Regions from separate parts of the Paraglaciecola sp. 2405UD69-4 genome, predicted to be linked through region 2. Evidence: predicted binding sites of a transcription regulator. Region 2 holds the regulator's gene; each other region holds the start of a gene.
The links. Region 2 encodes FliA, which starts transcription of late flagellar genes. Its sites were predicted from a motif close to CTAAAGNTNNNNNNNNNNNNGCCGATA; they were not measured.

Region 1: the regulator FliA is predicted to act here: its motif matches at 1,888-1,914, upstream of ACMUMK_RS15345 (DUF5610 domain-containing protein).
Region 3: the regulator FliA is predicted to act here: its motif matches at 3,428-3,454, upstream of ACMUMK_RS18140 (flagellar protein MotY).

What each region holds. Positions count from the first base shown of each region.
Region 1 is NZ_JBLIXM010000004.1:295,389-301,927, reverse strand. Features, by position in the region: gene ACMUMK_RS15350 (RNA recognition motif domain-containing protein) at 1-385, shown strand, start outside; gene ACMUMK_RS15345 (DUF5610 domain-containing protein) at 475-1,857, opposite strand; gene trmA (tRNA (uridine(54)-C5)-methyltransferase TrmA) at 2,027-3,124, shown strand; gene fabR (HTH-type transcriptional repressor FabR) at 3,126-3,746, opposite strand; gene ACMUMK_RS15330 (fatty acid desaturase) at 3,898-5,034, shown strand; gene ACMUMK_RS15325 (uracil-DNA glycosylase family protein) at 5,081-5,641, shown strand; gene ACMUMK_RS15320 (EAL domain-containing protein) at 5,652-6,539, opposite strand, start outside.
Region 2 is NZ_JBLIXM010000002.1:890,592-897,130, reverse strand. Features, by position in the region: gene flhF (flagellar biosynthesis protein FlhF) at 1-479, shown strand, start outside; gene ACMUMK_RS10370 (MinD/ParA family protein) at 476-1,342, shown strand; gene ACMUMK_RS10365 (RNA polymerase sigma factor FliA) at 1,339-2,067, shown strand; gene cheY (chemotaxis response regulator CheY) at 2,123-2,506, shown strand; gene ACMUMK_RS10355 (protein phosphatase CheZ) at 2,540-3,304, shown strand; gene ACMUMK_RS10350 (chemotaxis protein CheW) at 3,318-5,477, shown strand; gene ACMUMK_RS10345 (protein-glutamate methylesterase/protein-glutamine glutaminase) at 5,548-6,539, shown strand, end outside.
Region 3 is NZ_JBLIXM010000009.1:2,481-9,019, reverse strand. Features, by position in the region: gene nadE (ammonia-dependent NAD(+) synthetase) at 1-504, opposite strand, end outside; gene ACMUMK_RS18150 (GspH/FimT family pseudopilin) at 722-1,264, shown strand; gene glpQ (glycerophosphodiester phosphodiesterase) at 1,462-2,448, shown strand; gene ACMUMK_RS18140 (flagellar protein MotY) at 2,520-3,398, opposite strand; gene rnt (ribonuclease T) at 3,544-4,170, shown strand; gene ACMUMK_RS18130 (SulP family inorganic anion transporter) at 4,347-5,966, opposite strand; gene ACMUMK_RS18125 (carbonic anhydrase) at 5,990-6,539, opposite strand, start outside.

The sequences.
Region 1 (6,539 bases), on a different contig from region 2:
TTTACCGATTATCTCTACAGACATTTCTATATCTTTAGCTGCAGCTATTGGCGCATTAGTTGGGGGTGTTTTAACGCCTTTAATATATAGTTTAATTAACTCACCTACTGCAGAAGGTGAAACAACGAATGAAATTTCAACCTTATATGTAGGTAACCTTCCATATCGAGCAAATGAACAAGCAGTACAAGAGTATTTTGAACAACAAGGAAAGGTTGTTTCGGTACGCCTGATGAAAGACAGAAGAACAGGTAAAAGGAAAGGTTATGGATTTGTAGAAATGGATGCTAAAGGTGCCAATAAAGCAATTAAGCATTTAAATGACACTAGTTTCCAAGAGCGTACTCTTAAAGTTCGGCTTGCAAAGGATAAAGTAGAAGACTAAGACACTAAAAAATTCGCAACAGTAAAATTAAAGCCCCTTATTGTAAAATACAATAAGGGGCTTTTTTCATTCAATAGCCATTAGCTGAATTAACTCTGAGGTTGGAAACCCACTGGTAAATTATTTATTAGATTTTGATTAAACTCGTTAAACCTATTAATTGCTGAAATCAAATCAGGCGTTGCAACATCACTTCCCAATCGATTTATTAGCTCATTCACTACATTTTCATATGACTCACTACTTTCAAACTGACTTCTAGAGCCGTCTAAAACGTTAAGTAGCTTATCGAGGTAATCTGCAACAGGTGAAACAGCTTTAGCAGGTTCACTTTCGGTATTTTCATCATCAAAGCGAGACACTGTTTCATAGGCCTTAATCACTTGAGTATTTTCAACTTTAGTCAATTGCAATGCAAAGCCTGTAAGCTCCTTCTCATCATAACCTAGCTCTAATGCTTGATTAAAAGCTGTTTCTATATCACCGTTAAAAAATTCTTCAGCCAATTCATAGGTATCGGCAACTAAGCTACCAATAGCCTCAAGCTCAGCTTCATCAAGTTCTCCTTTAACAGAAAAAGATAGTGAACTTTCTTGAAAATACACAACCTTCTGTTGCAGTAACGGAGCGTCTTCTTGGTTAACAATATCTTCAGTAATAGCATTCTCAGTATCTGTAACATCAACATCCGCCGCGGCAGCAACAGCTGTAGTACCAGTGATAGTATCTGTGATTGGCTGCGGTTGCTCTGGTGTAACCTCAGCGATTTGCTCTTGAGATTTCTCGAGTATTTCCTCCTGACTAATCTGTAGCTGCTCTATGTCATCAAACGTCAGGCGAACTTGGTCACCATCTTTAGTACGAATATACAATTCGCCCTGCTGAAGTTTAAGATTAGAAACATCAGTTGTCACAGTGGTACCTGTTTCGTCAACATTACTTAATTCTGTGGCGGTACCAAATACTTTTTCACGAAGCTTTTCTATACCTTGCTCAATAAGAGTTTTACTTTGATTTATTCCCTCAGCAATATCTTCATTCATAAAGCCAGCTAAATCTTGCTCTGCTAACTTAACTCCTCTTAATACTCCAGATAATGCTTGGTCAAACAATTCATTCAATTCTTCTTCATTGGCGCCTTTGTTTTGTGCATTAGTAATAGCACCGCTCACAAAATTTAAAACATTCTTTGTCACTTCTTCAAAATTGAACAATGACTCTTCTGTTTTTTCTTTTTCGGCTACAGAAAAATTAAGCTTTTGCCGATTTACCTCTAAAGAGCTGTTCATAGAGTTTGCGTAAATACGCACCCCAAAACTTTTACTTGAACTAAAGGTATCACTTTGCAAACTGGTTTGAGTTCGCATGGCTTGTTCTAACCCCGAGTCCCGCAATTTATTCTGGATGCTATTTTCCGCCCCCAAATGCTGGGGTTTATCGCCTAAAAAGGCTTTCAACTGATTAATATTCATTACAGATACCTCACTATCCTCAACTAATATTATCGGCAGCTACTCTACAAGATTTAATAATATCTGCATAAAATATCATCAACTTATATTCTTCAGAGCTTTTAAACTGTTGAAGTCTTACCAAAAACACATTACCTTGCCGCTTTTATATCAAAGTATAGGGCAGGCCATGCGACCAACAGACATTAATCCAGGCAACTATGGCGAACAACTACAGCAAAAATACACAACTGTACGACAAGAGTTCGCTGAGTTTTCCATGCCTGAATTAGAAACATTTGAGTCTAGTCCTGTAAATTACAGATTTCGTGCAGAATTTAGGCTATGGCATGATGGCGAAGAGCTTAACCATGTCATGTTTGATCAAGCGACCAAAGAAAAATATCAGGTACATACATTCCCACCTGCATGTCTTTTAATAAACAACCTAATGAAAGACTTACTATCGGAGCTCAAAACAAATGAAGTTGCCCGTCAAAAGCTCTTTCAGATTGATTACTTAGCTACATTAAGTGGTGAAATCGTAGCTTCTTTGCTTTATCACAAAACCCTAGATGATAGCTGGGTTAAAGAAATACAAACCATACTGAATAAGCTAAGAAAAACATATAAAGTAGATATTATTGGCCGTGCAAAAAAGCAAAAAATAGTTCTTGATAAAGATTATGCAACAGAAAAGCTCTTAATCAATAAACAAGCTTTTACTTTTAAGCAAATCGAAAATAGCTTTACCCAGCCTAATGCCATGGTCAATATTAAAATGATTGAGTGGGCATTGGATATTACTAAAAATAGTGATGGTGACTTACTTGAACTTTACTGTGGGGCTGGAAATTTCTCTGTACCATTAGCGCAAAACTTTAGAAAGGTACTCGCGACTGAAATATCCAAGACTTCTGTTGCGGCTGCACAACATAATATTCAAGATAACAATATAGATAATTTGAAAATTATCCGTATGTCCAGTGAAGAGTTTGTGCAGGCGCAACAAGGTATTCGAGAGTTTCGTCGCTTAGAAGGAGTTAACTTAAAGGATTATGACTGTAAAACAGTATTAGTGGATCCACCTAGAGCAGGTTTAGACGATGCCACTGTAGATATGATCAAAGCCTATGAGAATATCGTCTATATATCTTGTAACCCTGAAACCTTAAAGCACAATTTAAGAACATTATTAAAAACTCATAAAGTCACGCGTTTCGCGTTATTTGATCAATTTCCTTATACACATCATGCAGAGTGTGGCGTCTATCTTCAGGCGTTATAAGTTAGTCAGTTTGTCTAGCAGACAGCTCAGAAAATGCTTGCAATGCACCGTTAGCAACAAATCTGAGCTGTAGTTTTACGCGCCGACCAACATTTTCCCTTTGCTCTTTGGTTGCATCAAGAGCCTCTGCCCCAGCACTAAAAACAAGCTTTACCATAGCTTCCGCCTGCAAACTTGCAATATTATAAGGTAGTCCTGTTGTGGCTATAGTGTAATCCGTAAGCTCAACGGTAAAATGCTTAATCTCTCTAAGTACCGCTGCTCTAAATGCAGTTGATGTTCCCGTATGCTCTCTTAACAATAAACGGAAAACGTTATTGTTAGCGGTAATAAACTCCATAAAAGTGTCTACAGAAGTGTTAATAACCCCACCACCAGATGCAATTCTTAACCTTGCTTGGCGCATTAACTGACGCAAGGTCAAGCCAGCCTCATCAACTAGGGTTAACCCTAACTCATCTATATCCTTAAAATGCCTATAAAAGGATGTTGGTGCAATTCCTGCTGCTCGAGCCACTTCCCGCAAACTTATACTTGATAAACTACGCTCCTCATCTAATAAAGAAAAGGCAGCTTCAATTATTGTTCTACGAGTCCGTAACTTCTGGTCTTGACGACTTATTGGAGATTCATTAGTAGCTTTCATAATGGTAATTCTAACGCGAAAAGATAAACAATAGACACTATAAAAAGTGTAAAACTCAACATATAGCTTGCTTAAGTGCATCAGCAAAGTAAAATAGCGTACACTTGTAAGCTGAAAGTTACTTCCAATGAAAAAGCCACGCCTCATAATTACCAATATATTGGTATTCGTAATCACCGGACTAATCGCACTTATCTTAGTCCCCTTAGAAGCATTTAAAAACGGCTTTGACCTAATTGAGATTACAGCTTGTATTGTACTTATTTATTTTTCTGGAATGTCTATCACAGCAGGCTATCACAGGCTTTGGTCCCATAAAGCGTTTGAAGCCAACACATTTGTAAAAACAATATTAGCAATTGGTGGTGCCATGGCACTACAAAACAGTATTTTACATTGGTGCTCTGATCATAGGATCCACCACAGACACGTTGATGACAATGAGCGCGACCCATACTCAGCTAAGAAAGGCTTTTGGTATTCTCATATGGGTTGGATGTTAAGGGAATATCAAAGGCACAGATACTCAGATTACAACAACTGCCGCGACTTACAGAAAGATAAAGTAGTTATGTGGCAACATAATAATTATCTAGCGGTCATGCTCACTGCAAACTTTGGTATTCCAATTTTACTGGGTTGGTTAAATGGAGACGTTTGGGGCATGTTACTACTTGCTGGTGTATTCAGGCTGGTAGTTGTTCATCATGTAACATTTTTTATTAATTCATTGGCACATATATGGGGAAGACAACCCTATACAGATGCTAATTCTGCTCGCGACAACGATATTTTAGCATTTTTTACCTTTGGCGAGGGGTATCATAACTACCACCATATTTTTGAATATGATTATAGAAATGGTATCAAGTGGTGGCAATTTGATCCCACTAAATGGTTAATTCGTAGTTTAGCGTTTTTGGGATTAGCAAAGAACTTACGTCGATGCCCAGAAGAGCGAATCGAAAAAGCCAAAGTTGCAATGCAATTAAAGCTAGCCAAAGAAAAAGTGGCAAAGCTACAAAACGCAGAAATAGTGTTGGCGAGAGTTCAGGCAGAGTATGAGCTATTGGCCCAGCGCATGACAGAATACTATGCCGCCAAGAAGCAATTGATGGAGATTAAAAAACAATCTTTACAGCGCAACTACAATAACCTTGAAATTCACTATAAGTATAAAGAACTAAAACAGACTTTAGCGATACAAAAGCAAAGGTGGCTGCAGCTAAACCAATTTGATTTCATGCCTGCTTGTGCTGAATAATGACTCTAATAAATTCAATTTAACAGGTCTTCATCTGGGCTAAAGAATGAGCATACTCAATAAAATCAGATTATGCTCCGAATGCGCCGAATACCTTCCTTTTGAACCTAGGCCTATTTTACAGTTTTCCTCAAAGGCAAAAATCATTATCGTAGGCCAAGCCCCCGGCATTAAAGCTCACGACAACCATAAGCCTTGGAGTGATGCTTCAGGTAATCGCTTGAGAGAGTGGTTACAACTAGACGAAACGCAGTTTTATGATCCTGAGCTTTTATCCATTGTGCCTATGGGGTTTTGTTACCCGGGAAAAGGTAAGTCTGGAGATTTAGCACCTAGACCCGAATGCGCTCCTAAATGGCATCCTAAGCTGTTAGATATAAGCCGCCCAAAACTCATTTTACTAATTGGTAAATATGCACAAGATTATTATCTACCAGACAAAAACAAGCTCACAGAGAGATTACTCAACTGGGAAGCCTACCTTCCAAATTATTTAATCCTTCCTCACCCATCACCACGAAATAACATCTGGCTAAAAAAGCACCCTTGGTTTGAGGAAAAAGTATTACCTGCAATGCGCTTACTACTAGCAGACTGCATGTATTAAGCGCAGAATATTAACTCTGATCTTGAACTAAGAATTCACACAATTGCTCATAAGGCATAGGTTTAGCAAATAAATACCCTTGGGCTTCATCACAGCCTAATTTAAGCATATAACTAGCTTGCTCACGCTTTTCGACGCCTTCAGCAATAGTCGCCAATCCTAATTTAGTGCCAAGGGTAACTATAGTTTCAGCGATAAAAGCAGCTTTACCTGGAGTAATTTCATTCACAAATGAGCGGTCAACTTTAAGTCTGTCTAAGGGGAGCTTTTGCAAATAATTCATAGATGAAAAACCGGTACCAAAATCATCAATTGCGACTTTTACACCAAATATTTTCAACTCTTGAAGCGCCTCGATTACGATATGAGGCTCATCCATTACCACGCTCTCGGTAATTTCTAACTCTATCTTCTCTGGAGAAACACCATAGTCATTAATAATAGACTTAACCATTTCAACAAAATTAGGATCTCTAAATTGTGGCATTGAAATATTTACGGCCATACGTAAATCACCGAAACCTTTGCTCTGTAACTTATTGAGCTGTTTGCAGGCTTCTTCTAATACCCAAATACCTATATCTACAATTAAACCAGAGTATTCTGCTAAAGGAACAAAGACAGCAGGAGAAACAAATCTGCCATCTTCGGTAGGCCAGCGCAATAAGGCTTCTATACCAACAATTTTTTCAGTGACTAAATCCACTTGTGGCTGATACCAAAGTTGTAACTTCTTAGCTTCGAAATCAAGGGCCAACTGCCTGATCATTTCTAATCGCCACTTGGTTTCCTGCTCCATTTCTGGGCAATAGAATTCGTAGTTTATTTTTAAATTTTTCTTGGCTTTGTTTAAGGCAATATTACTTTGCTTAAGAATATTGATCCCAGACTCTGCACG
Region 2 (6,539 bases):
GGTGTCCTGTAAAACAAGCACAAGACGCAAATCAGTTAACTGATTTACTTTTTCAATTTAAGAATAAACGGTTAGTATTAATAGACACTGCTGGTTATAGTCAAAAAGATGCAAGGTTAATCAAGCAGTTAGATACAATAAAACAAAATTCATGTGTTAACATACGTAAATATTTAGTGATACAAGCGAACTGTCAATATCAAGCTATGCAGCAAACAGTGAACGAGTATCGAAAGATTTCTTTGCATGGGTGTATTTTGACTAAGTTAGATGAGTGTTACAGTTTAGGAGAGGCCATAAGTGTGGCCATCGAAAACAAATTACAGGTTTGTTATCTAGCTGACGGGCAAAGAGTCCCAGAAGACTTGCAGTCAGCCAGCACTAAGTATTTAATTACAAGTGCAGCAAAGCTTTATAAAAAATATGCTTTAATTCATACTACCGCTAGTCAAGTTAACAGTGAAGTAGCGGCAATATGATTGAGGACCAAGCGAGTAGCCTTAGAAGAATGAATCAATCTAGATTAATTAAAGTTATTGCTGTCACAGGCGGTAAAGGTGGTGTAGGAAAAACCAATGTTACCTTGAATACTGCTATTTCTATGGCACAGCAAGGTAAGCGAGTTATGGTTCTCGATGCCGATTTAGGGTTAGCTAACGTAGATGTGTTATTGGGACTTAGGGTTGAGAAAAACTTGTCTCATGTCTTGTCCGGTGAATGTACGTTAGATGATGTATTGGTTGAAGGACCATATGGAATTCAAATAGCGCCAGCGACAAGTGGAAGTCAGTCAATGACTGAGTTGACGCCCACTGAACATGCAGGTCTTATTCGAGCGTTTAGTGAGCTACAATCGCAAATTGATGTGTTGATTGTGGATACCGCTGCTGGCATCTCAGATATGGTTTTAAGCTTTTCAAAAGCAGCTCAAGATATTTTGGTTGTGGTGTGTGATGAACCCACATCATTGACTGATGCTTATGCATTAATCAAAATATTAAACAAAGAGCATGGGATCTTCCGCTTTAAAATTGTTGCTAACATGGTTCGTAGTCTACGTGAGGGTGACGAGCTATTTTCAAAGCTAACCAAAGTGACAAATAGATTTTTGGATGTCGCATTAGAATTGGTTGCAGTGGTACCTTTTGATGAGAATGTACGTAAGTCTGTTAGAAAACAAAAAGCGGTTGTTGAAGCTTTTCCTACAGCGCCAGCTGCAAAAGCAATTCGAGGCTTGGCTCAAAAAGCAATCAGCTGGCCAATTCCTAACCAACCAGGTGGGCATTTAGAGTTTTTTCTTGAGCAATTAGTAACAAAGAAAACAGTGGAAGATAACCGGTGACTAGTAAAGCATCAGCCTATCAACAACTAGCTAATAAGAATGAGTTGGTTGAACGCCATGCATCTTTGGTTAAACGTATCGCACATCATTTAATGGTGCGTTTGCCAGCAAGTGTTTTGGTTGACGATTTGATTCAAGCAGGCATGATTGGGCTTTTAGAGGCTTCTAGAAATTTTGACGGTAGTAAAGGTGCCAGTTTTGAAACCTTTGCTGGTATCAGGATAAGAGGCTCCATGTTAGATGAGATTAGAAAAGGTGATTGGACGCCACGATCTGTACATAAAAATGGTAGAGCGATAACAGAGGCCATTAATCAAGTAGAAAGAGCAACGGGTAGAGATGCAAGGGACATTGATGTTGCTGAGAAATTACAAGTTAGTATTGAAAGCTATCATCAAATGTTAAATGAAGTGAATGCTGGCAAAATAATAGGAATGGAAGATCTCGGGGTAACTGAAGATGTGATTGGAACTGAGCAAACGAAAGGATCTGATGCACCTTTTGATGATTTGGTTCAAGGTTCATTTCAAAAAGCACTTGCTTATACCATCACTACTTTACCAGAGAGAGAAGCCATTGTACTGTCTCTGTACTATGATGAAGAATTAAACTTAAGAGAAATAGGTGAAGTGCTTGATGTTAGCGAGTCTAGAGTAAGTCAAATACATAGCCAAGCTATGTTGAAACTAAAATCTCGTATGCAATATTGGCGCTCACATGAATAACGTAATGATATATATGAAACAGAACGGGACGTTTTGATTCTCACCGGAGGTGGTTTTGGATAAGAACATGAAAATTCTTGTTGTTGATGACTTTTCGACAATGCGCCGTATTATCAAGAATCTTTTAAAAGATCTTGGTTTTACTAACATACAAGAAGCGGATGATGGCAGTACTGCATTACCTATGCTTCAGCAAGGTGTTTTTGACTTTGTAGTAACTGACTGGAATATGCCTGGTATGCAAGGTATTGACTTGCTAAGAGCAATTAGAGCAGATGAAAAGCTAAAGCACATTCCTGTTTTAATGGTAACAGCTGAGGCAAAGAAAGAACAAATAGTTGCTGCAGCTCAAGCTGGGGTTAATGGTTATGTCATTAAGCCTTTTACTGCTGCCACACTGAAAGAGAAGTTGGCGAAAATATTCGAACGTTTAGGCTAAATTCAGGTTTCCCTGAGTGCTAGGAGAGACTATATGAACACCCTAAGTTCACCTCCCATTTCGCTTGAAGATGCTAAGAAATTGGTAAGCTTGATTGAAAGTGGTGAAAACCAAGAAGCCCATGATCTTCTTGATAGTACAGGAAAGCATGCATCAATTGAGTTATTTGCTGAAGTTGGAAAGCTAACTCGTCAATTACATGATTCTTTGAATCATTTTCAACTCGATCCTCGTATTGCCGATTTAGCAAATGAAGATATTCCAGATGCACAGAGTAGGCTTACCTATGTTATGGAACTAACCGAAGACGCAGCAAATAAAACGATGGATTTGGTGGATTCATGTATGTTGGTTGCTACCGATTTAAATTCTGGCATTGTAAAACTCCAGCCTGAGTGGAAAAAGCTGATGGCACGTGAGCTGAAACTAGGCGAGTTTAATCAGTTAGTTAAGAACATGGATGAGTTTCTTCAAAATGGTGTTGATGGCACCACTAATCTTACTGGCTTTTTGACAGAAGTGCTGATGGCACAAGGCTACCAAGATTTGACAGGTCAAGTAATCCGCAGAGTAATCGAGTTAGTAAAAGAAGTTGAAGACAGTTTAGTCGATATGCTGACGATATTTGGGGGGCTTGAGTTAAAAGATAAAGAGCAGGCATCTGAAAGTTCTAATATATCTGATAACAAAGCCGATAAGGTTAAGGCTGAGGGTCCAATCTTGGACGCAGACAGTAGAGAAGATGTAGCGTCTAATCAAGATGACGTTGATGATTTGCTTTCGAGTCTAGGGTTTTAGGGGTACTGAAGATATGGCGTTTGATGTAGATGAGGAAATATTACAAGACTTTTTGGTCGAGGCAGGGGAAATATTAGAGCAGTTGCAGGAGCAACTGGTTGATTTAGAAAATAACCCTGAAGACGCTGATTTACTCAACGCGATATTTCGTGGCTACCATACAGTAAAAGGCGGCGCTGGTTTCTTGTCGCTTACTGAGCTAGTTGAAATTTGCCATGGTGCAGAAAATGTATTCGATGTTATGCGAAATGGCCAGCGAACCCTAACCCCAGAGCTCATGGATGTTATTTTACAAGCTACCGACTCTGTGGTCGTCATGTTTGATAATGTAAAAGCTGGAGAACCTCTAGTAGCAGCCGACCAAGAACTCATCGAAACCTTAACTAGATTAAGCCAACCTGAATCTGAAGACGAAGTACAGACAATTGAAGAAGCTGCTGTGATTGAGGAAGTAGAGCCAGTAACCGAACCCATCGATGATGATTCAGCGACACCATCTGCCACAGATGACTTTAGTGAGGACGAGTTTGAAGCATTATTAGATGAGTTACATGGTAATAATCCGCCAGCTTCTAAAGAAACTCCGGTTTCAGAGCCTGTTTCTTCAGGGGATGAAGATATAAGTGATGATGAGTTTGAAGCCTTACTAGATGAACTTCACGGGAAAGGGCAGTTTAAGGCAGAAGCAACACCCGCAGTAGCAGATAGTAGCGAAACCCCAAGCAGTTCTTCAGGTGATGATATTACTGATGATGAGTTTGAAGCATTATTAGATGAATTGCACGGTAAAGGCAAAGGGCCTGCTGCAAACGAAGCCCCCGCGCCATCTGATGTGAATACCCCAGCAAGTAAGCCTGAAGTCAAAGCAGACAAAGTTGTTAAAAACACAGCGCCGGAATCAAAAGCTGCGCCTAATAAACCTACAGCGCCTAGCGCACCAGCCAAACGAGTTGCAAAGCCAACAACAACCAAAGATGAGAAAAAGCCTGCGACTCCTGTTCAAGGTGAAACCACGGTTCGTGTTGATACTAAACGTTTAGATCAGATTATGAATATGGTTGGAGAGTTGGTTTTAGTTAGAAATCGCTTGTTGAGTTTGGGGGTTAATGTCAACGATGAAAGCATGTCAAAAGCGATTGCTAACCTTGATGTTGTCACCGGTGACTTGCAAGGTGCTGTGATGAAAACGCGAATGCAGCCAATTAAAAAGGTTTTCGGAAGATTTCCTCGAGTTGTTCGTGACCTTGCTAGAACATTGAAAAAAGAGATTACCTTAGAATTAGAAGGTGAAGAAACAGATTTAGATAAAAACTTAGTGGAAGCACTAGCTGATCCATTGGTGCATTTAGTTAGGAACTCTGTCGATCACGGCATAGAAATGCCAGAAGAGAGAAAAGCAGCAGGTAAGCCCAGTTTAGGAACGGTAAAATTATCCGCATCACAAGAGGGTGACCATATACTCTTGACAATTGTTGATGATGGTAAAGGGATGGACCCGGATAAGTTAAAAGAGATTGCTATTTCTAGAGGAGTACTGGACGCAGATGCTGCAGCAAGAATGACTGATGTTGAAGCATTTAATTTGATATTTGCGCCAGGTTTTTCAACTAAGACTGAAATATCTGAGGTTTCTGGTCGTGGTGTCGGCATGGACGTCGTGAAAACCAAAATTAATCAATTAAATGGTACGGTAAATATAGATTCAAAAATGGGGGTTGGAACAACCTTAGAGATTAAAGTGCCTCTGACTCTGGCTATTTTACCTACCTTGATGATCGTGATTGGTAAACAGACATTTGCTTTGCCACTGGGCTCTGTGAATGAAATTATTAACATGGATATTGAAAAGACCAATAAAGTGGATGGCCAATTGACTATGATTGTGCGTTCACGGGCGATTCCGCTGTTTTATCTAGCAGAGTGGCTGAGTAAAGATAAAACAAGTATTGATAGAGCAAAAGGACATGTTGTCGTGGTCCAAATCGGTACGCAACAGCTTGGATTTGTGGTCGACGCGCTAATTGGTCAAGAGGAAGTCGTGATAAAGCCTTTGGATGAGTTATTGCAAGGCACGCCAGGAATGGCAGGTGCAACCATCACTAGTGATGGTGGTATAGCGCTAATTTTAGATATTCCCGGCTTACTTAAAAGGTACGCTGTAAAAAAATCATAGCGACTAAAGTGGAGCAGGTCTGCAATAACCACCCATCTAAGCTAAAAATGTTAATAAGGTAATAGGCGACATGGCTTATAGGATTCTAATTGTTGACGACTCAACTTTTTTTCGTCGTAGGATCACTCAGATATTAGAGAAAGATAAAGAGCTTCAAGTGGTAGGCGAAGCTAAGGACGGTAGAGAAGCGTTAGCTGAAGTAAGAAGATTAAAGCCTGATGTGGTAACCATGGATGTTGAAATGCCAGTAATGGATGGTATTACTGCAGTTAAAAGTATAATGGCTACTGCCCCCGTTCCAATTATTATGTTTTCATCACTAACAAGTGAAGGGGCCAAAGCTACATTAGAGGCCTTAGATGCTGGCGCATTAGACTTTCTTCCTAAGAAATTTGAAGATATTGCTTTAAATAGAGAAGAAGCTGTACGTTTACTACAAGGCCGCGTGAAAGCGCTTTGTCTCAAAAAAAGGCATATTAGTAGCCCTTCTTCTAGAGTGGTAAACAAAGGGCAGAAAAATTTACTACTAAGCCGCCCGCCTCCTAGGGCAGTTAGTCATGAAAATAAAAGCGATATTAGTAGCAGCACCTATAAAGTAAAGAATTATCAATGTTTGGCAATCGGGGCATCTACTGGTGGACCAGTCGCCCTTCAGAAAATTTTAACCGCTTTACCAGCTAGTTTTAAGGTTCCTATTGTTGTTGTGCAACACATGCCAGGTACCTTTACCAAGGCATTTGCTAAGCGCTTAAACGATTTATGTCAGATACAAGTCAAGGAAGGAGAGCAAGGGGATAGTTTGAAACCAGGTGTTTGTTATATTGCACCAGGAGGCAAACAAATGATTGTGGAGGGAAAGGGAAGTTTAGCAAGGTTAACTATCCATGAAACGCAAAGGTATCCTGATCATATTTATAAGCCAAGTGTTGATCTTACGTTTGACTCCTTGAGTGATGTTTATTTGGGTAACGTTTTAGCTGTTATTTTGACTGGTATGGGGGCTGACGGTAGAGAAGGGTGCCGTAAACTGAAAAGCCAAGGGGCCACTATTTGGGCTCAAGA
Region 3 (6,539 bases), on a different contig from region 2:
ATGGTCAGTACCTAGCACCAATCCATCTAGTAGACCTGCAATTTGATATTGAATAACCATACGTGTACGCGCTTTTACATTACCTTTTACAAAGTCTTGCTTAGTTTCACTTTTAGGAAGAAGGCCAACCTCATCCATAGCTAACCTAGTTTGCAAATCTATGGCATCAGCACCAGGTTGGACATTAACCGTAACACTTTGACTTGGCTTGATAAAATCTATTGATAATTGAGCATCTTCTTCATCAGCCTGTACCTTATATGGCAATCTTACTGCAACAAATTGATACCCAGCGTCTGTGGTTTCATTAAGGCTATCTACTGCCAATTGAGCCAAGCGTCCTAACGTACAAGAATCAATACCGCCACTAATACCTAAAACCAAGGTTTTTAGTGAACTAGCAACAAGCTGAGACTTGATAAACTCCACACGTCTCTTGATTTCAAACTCAACGTCTATTGCTGGCAGTACCCGCATTTCTTCAATCACAGTGTTACTTTGCATTTTTCCTCTCATTGTAAGTCAATATTGCAGTAATTAGTTGAGTATAAACTTAGTATCTACACAGCCTCATTTTTATCACTTAAAAAACAAAGCTCAAGAACAATTCTTTTTATATTACCAAGATGTGTATATGAATCCCAACCCAAAGACAATATTTTATACCCAACAAAATGAAAAATTGTTTTATTGTTGAGAGGAATTAAATAGGAGTAGTTTCGTGAAGCAACAAAAAGGTGTAACGCTAATTGAAATGATGATTGTGATATCTATCATCGCCATCGTTCTATTGTTTGTCGCGCCTAGCATGCAAAGCATTATTATTAAAAATAGAATTGTATCTGAAATAAACGATTCCAGTGCTTTAATTCAATTTGCACGGCATACAGCCATCAATGAGCAAGCTCTTACCGTTGTTTGCCCTTCAGCTGATTACGCGACATGTTCTACCGATTGGAATGATCCTAAAATTGTATTTATTGACGAAGACGCCAATAGCAACAGAGGCAATGATGAAACCCTGCTAGTTAGTGTTGAGGCAAGTTCGGACACCAATGTTGCTACTGTTTCCAAAGATATTATTAGGTTTACTGAAAACGGTTCAGCATTAAACATTGTTGAATATAAAATTTGTCACAAAGATGGCGATGCAACTTATGCACGCGGCCTTACCATCAATTTACAAGGAAGAGTAAAAATGGGTAAAGATAGTGACGCTAATGGCATTGTAGAAGACAGCGCAGGTAACGACTTATCCTGTTAAGTGTAACTATTTACTCAAAAAGCAATAGGTGATTGTTAAAGATTCACTTGTATCTAATATTTCACCTCAGAAAACTGTCATATTTCCTTCCTAAAGATACATTAAACTATAATTCTTCACTATTGGGTTATTAAGATTAATAGTAGTGAGAGCCCCTATCTATTTAGGACATAACACAACACTTTTCAGAGCAAAAAATGAAATTTATCAAATCAATAATACTAGGAATAATTATGGGTGCGTTTTCAGTTAATGCCTTACAAGCCTCTCCTATTGTAATAGCGCATCGCGGTGCCTCAGGCTACTTACCTGAGCACACATTAGAATCTGCTACCTTAGCTTATGCTCAAGGTGCTGACTATATTGAGCAAGACTTAGTCGCGACAAGAGATTCTCAACTCATTGTTTTGCATGATATTCACCTAGATACAGTCACAAACGTTGAGGAAAAGTTTCCAACTCGTAAACGTGAAGATGGACGTTATTATGCTATAGATTTTACATTAGCAGAAATAAAGTCACTCAGAGTCTTCGAACGAAAAGACTCAGAAGGTAATCAGGTTTTTAAAAATCGTTACCAAGGAAAAGGTCACTTTCAAATAGCAACCTTTGAAGAACAAATAGAGCTAATACAACAGCTTAACCGCCAATTTGCTAAAAACACCGGCCTATATACTGAAATCAAATCGCCAGCTTGGCATCAAGAGCAAGGGGTTGATATTAGTCAGTTAACTATGAATATACTTAGAAAGCACCAATTAGACGATCCTAACAAAGCGGTTTATATCCAGTGTTTTGATTTTTTGGAAACAAAACGAATAAGAAACGCCCTAGGTGCCAAAGTTAAACTTATTCAACTAATAGCTGAAAACGATTGGTTAGAATCTACTAGCGACTATGATTATTTAAAAACACCTGCAGGACTAAAAGAAATATCACAAGTGGCCCAGGGTATTGGCCCTTGGATCCCCCAGTTGCTTGATTTTGACCAAAAACAGGCAACTGCTTTAACCAAGCTTGCACATAATGAAGGCTTAGCCGTACACCCCTATACTTTTAGAAAAGATGCATTACCTGCCAATATATCAACCCAAGAAGCGTTGGACTTATTGTTCAAGGAAGCTCAAGTAGATGGCATTTTTACTGACTTTACCGATACAGTAATTGACTATTTGTCACACTAGATTTAACTAGTTACAAGGATAAGCCGGTTTGACTTCATCAACCGGCTTACTTAAATGATTGGAAAGTTTGTTTAGGCTTTAGACATTCTAATGACCACACGGCGGTTTTTCGCTCTTGTGGTTTCGTTTATATTAGGAGATACATGGCGTCTTTCACCATGACCTGTAATATTAATCCTTTCCGGAGACACACCTCTTGAGCTAAAAAATTCCTTTATTTCAGCAGCACGTTGGATAGACAGTTTCTCATTAATCGCTCTGCCACCAAAACTATCAGTGTAACCATCAAGTAACACTAATTCTAACTCAGCATCTTCTTTCAAATAATCACTTATCATGGCAAGCCGCTTTTCTGAAAACTTGGTTAACTGTGTATTATTAAATTGATAAGTTAATACTGTGTAGGCAATATCATCAAAACTGTAGGGCAATAGATTAGCCACGCACTTAGCAAACTCTTCATAGGGCTCAGCAAAATTACTAGCATTTAACCCTACTGCTACCCTGTCATATTTATTATACCAATCTTGATAATATATGGTTGGCCAGAAACCCTTTTCTAGTTCCGACAACATCGTCCATGCAGCTTGCTCCGGTAAATCGCCATCATATTGTTTTCTTATGGGCATATCTGCGATTGCTCGCTGAGTATGACCGGGCATCCATTTTGGAGGGACAGAATATACAGCAGCTACCCCATATGATTTAGGAAGCCTTAACATATCAAGCTCAAACTCCATATTAAGCTGCTTAGATGCCATGCTAGTAAACATAGCTTCACCATAACCAGGAACATTATGACTTAGTGTACATTGCAACCTAGTATCACCTTTAAGTTGCCACTGTGAATGTTCTATTTTTGCTGAGTATTGGCGTAATGCGCTATGTCCACTTAAAGACATTGAAATTAGTGATAAACAAAAAACAGATTGTATTATTTTTTTAGCCATAAAAAGACATCCTCGCTTCTGTTTAGTTATATCGACAATTATGAGATTATATTTAGCATTAGCTTACTCTTAAGCAATCATTTAGGCTAGCCACTGAAAAAGAACCTTGCCATAATTGCCCTACATAAATTGTCACTGAGTTTACATGTCACAAAATTTTGAGTTAAAGAATCGCTTTAGAGGATATTTCCCTGTTGTCGTAGATGTTGAAACCGCAGGTTTCAATCCACAAACTGATGCATTGCTTGAGATTGCAGCGGTGACAACTAGAATGGACGAAAATGGCTTTATTTACCCAGATAAAACGTTTCATTATCACATTGAACCCTTTGAAGGTGCCAACCTAGAAAAAGCAGCATTAGAGTTTAACGGAATCGACCCATATTGCGCCTTAAGAGGAGCGATACTTGAAACTGATGCTTTCAAAGATTTATGTAAAAAAGTTCGAAAAGAACAAAAAGATGCAGATTGCCAACGGACAGTCATGGTGGCTCACAATGCAGCATTTGATTTAAGTTTTGTTAATGCAGCAATCGCAAGAAGCAATATAAAACGAAGTCCTTTTCACCCGTTTGTGTCATTTGATACCACAACATTAGCAGGCCTAGCCCTTGGACAAACCGTGCTAGTAAAAGCTTGTATGGCAGCCGGAATTAGCTTTGACCAAAATGAAGCACACTCAGCTCTATATGACACCGAAAAAACAGCTGAATTATTTTGCTACATAGTAAATCGTTGGCAAAGCCTAGGTGGTTTAGTAGCCCATAGTTAAATCAGTTATCAACAAACAGATGTGAATAAAAGCCCCTCATTTTATATTAACTAAGTAATTTTAAGTACAAAAAAACCGACATTAAAATAATAATGTCGGTTTTTTATTAAGATAATTTCACCAGACAAGATAGTGTTAACAATAAAGCTATCTAGCCTGAATAATAATTAGGCTTACTACTGACTCGAGATTAAAGGTGCAGACTTATCAACTACAGCCACAGCACTTTCTAATGCATCAAGCAGGGTTTCACTTTCCAAGTCAGCTTGTGAACCGCCATTAATTGCGTCTAAAACGCTTTTAACTTCTTCACTTAACCCACATACATACAATAGTTTTCTTGCCGCTTTGGTATCTGCAACAATAGTCTCAACAGCCATCGCAGCCGATACATCCATTGTAGGTATTCTAGAGAAATCAAGTATCAATACTTCTGAACCAGGCTCTACTTTTTGCCTAACGTGATGACCTAAGTCAGCAGCGGCACCAAAGCTAAGTGGCCCTGAAAAGTTAAATATTGTCACCTTACCATGACACCTTTCAAGCAGCGCTTGCTCTTCTGGATTGCTTGAAAACTTAGGTATAGCTTTTAATTGATCAATTTGAATCTGAGCAATCTGACGTACATATGCTAGGGCAGCTAAAACTACACCAACACCAACAGCTGTAATCAAATCAACAAAAACAGTCAGCCCTAATACCAACAACATTAAAGCGAAATCCCAACGAGGGCCGTTGTGTGCACGCTTTATATAACGCCAATCGACAATATCCAAACCAACTTTAACTAAAATGCCTGCTAAAACTGCATGGGGAATATTTGCTGCAAGTGGGCTTAAACCTAAAACAACGGCGATTAACACTAGTGAGTGAGTCATTCCTGAGATTTTAGTTTTACCGCCAGAACGAATATTCACAACCGTTCTCATGGTTGCTCCCGCTCCAGCTATACCGCCGAATAATCCAGCTACAGCGTTACCAATACCTTGGCCCACTAACTCTTTGTTACTCTCATGACGAGTACGGGTCATGTTATCAGCAACTAAGGATGTTAATAGGCTATCAATTGCGCCTAACACAGCCAAAATAAAAGCAGCTTCCAAAACAAGTAATGCTTTGCTCTGCTCATAAACCGGAAGGTGAAGACTTGGCAAGCCGCTAGGAATAGCACCTAAAATAGGCACTTCTGCCAAGAATAAACTAACCACAGTACCTATGATCAATGCAGCCAAAGGGCCAGGGATATACTTTCCAAATTTAGGAGGCCATTTTAGTGCGATAGCAAGTGACATAACACCCAAACCTAAAGCAACAAAGTTAATGTTTGCCAAAGCCTTAGGAAAATATGAAAGCGCACCTAATGTTCCACTTGGGGATTCATGCCCCAATATTGGACCAAGTTGCAAGATAATAATGATCGCGCCTATTCCAGTCATAAAACCAGAGATAACAGGGTAAGGAACAAGCCTAATGTATTGTCCAACTCCTATGATCCCAAATATAACCTGAAAAATACCGGCCAAAAGTACTGCTGTGAATATAAGATCTACGTCGCCCGATAAGCTGGCAAACAACCCAGCTAACACAACGACCATAGGCCCAGTAGGCCCAGAAATTTGTGAAGGAGTACCGCCAAATAAAGCAGCAAAAAAACCAACAGCAATAGCCCCATAAAGCCCTGCTAGCGGACCGAGCCCTGAGGCTACACCCAGTGCTAACGCTAATGGTAAGGCAACAACACCAGCAGTAATACCGCCAGTGATGTCACCTCGTAAATGTGAAAAATCAAATTTCATTGGATTATTTACCCTAAAGCTATTTATAAACTAATTGTAGATTTAAATTTATTGTCATCTGTATAACACTCACTCATTGGCACAAACTCTTCTTTCTCCATATCAAAGCAAAGTACTCCACCAGTTTCAATGTTATAAACCCAACCGTGTATTTGTATTTCTTTGGTGGCTATTCTAGCCGCAACTGAAGGATGAGTTTTTATATGTTGTACTTGCTGTAGTACATTTTCTTTAGTCACCTCATCAAGATGTGCACTATCAACACAGCCATGTTTGTGTTTAACAACTTCAGTCGCACCGCGGCAATGTCCCAACCACTCTTTTACATGTGGCAACGAATCTAAAGCTTCTGGCTTGATCGCACCTTTCATAGCGCCGCAATCAGTATGACCACATATAACAATGTGACTAATACCCAATGCTGCTACTGCGAACTCTATAGAAGCAGTCATTCCACCTGTGTTATTGCTATGAGGAGGAACTACATTACCAGCGTTACGACATATAAATAAATCGCCTGGTCCAGTTTGCGTAATTAAGTTAGGGTCTATTCTTGAATCTGCACAGGTGATA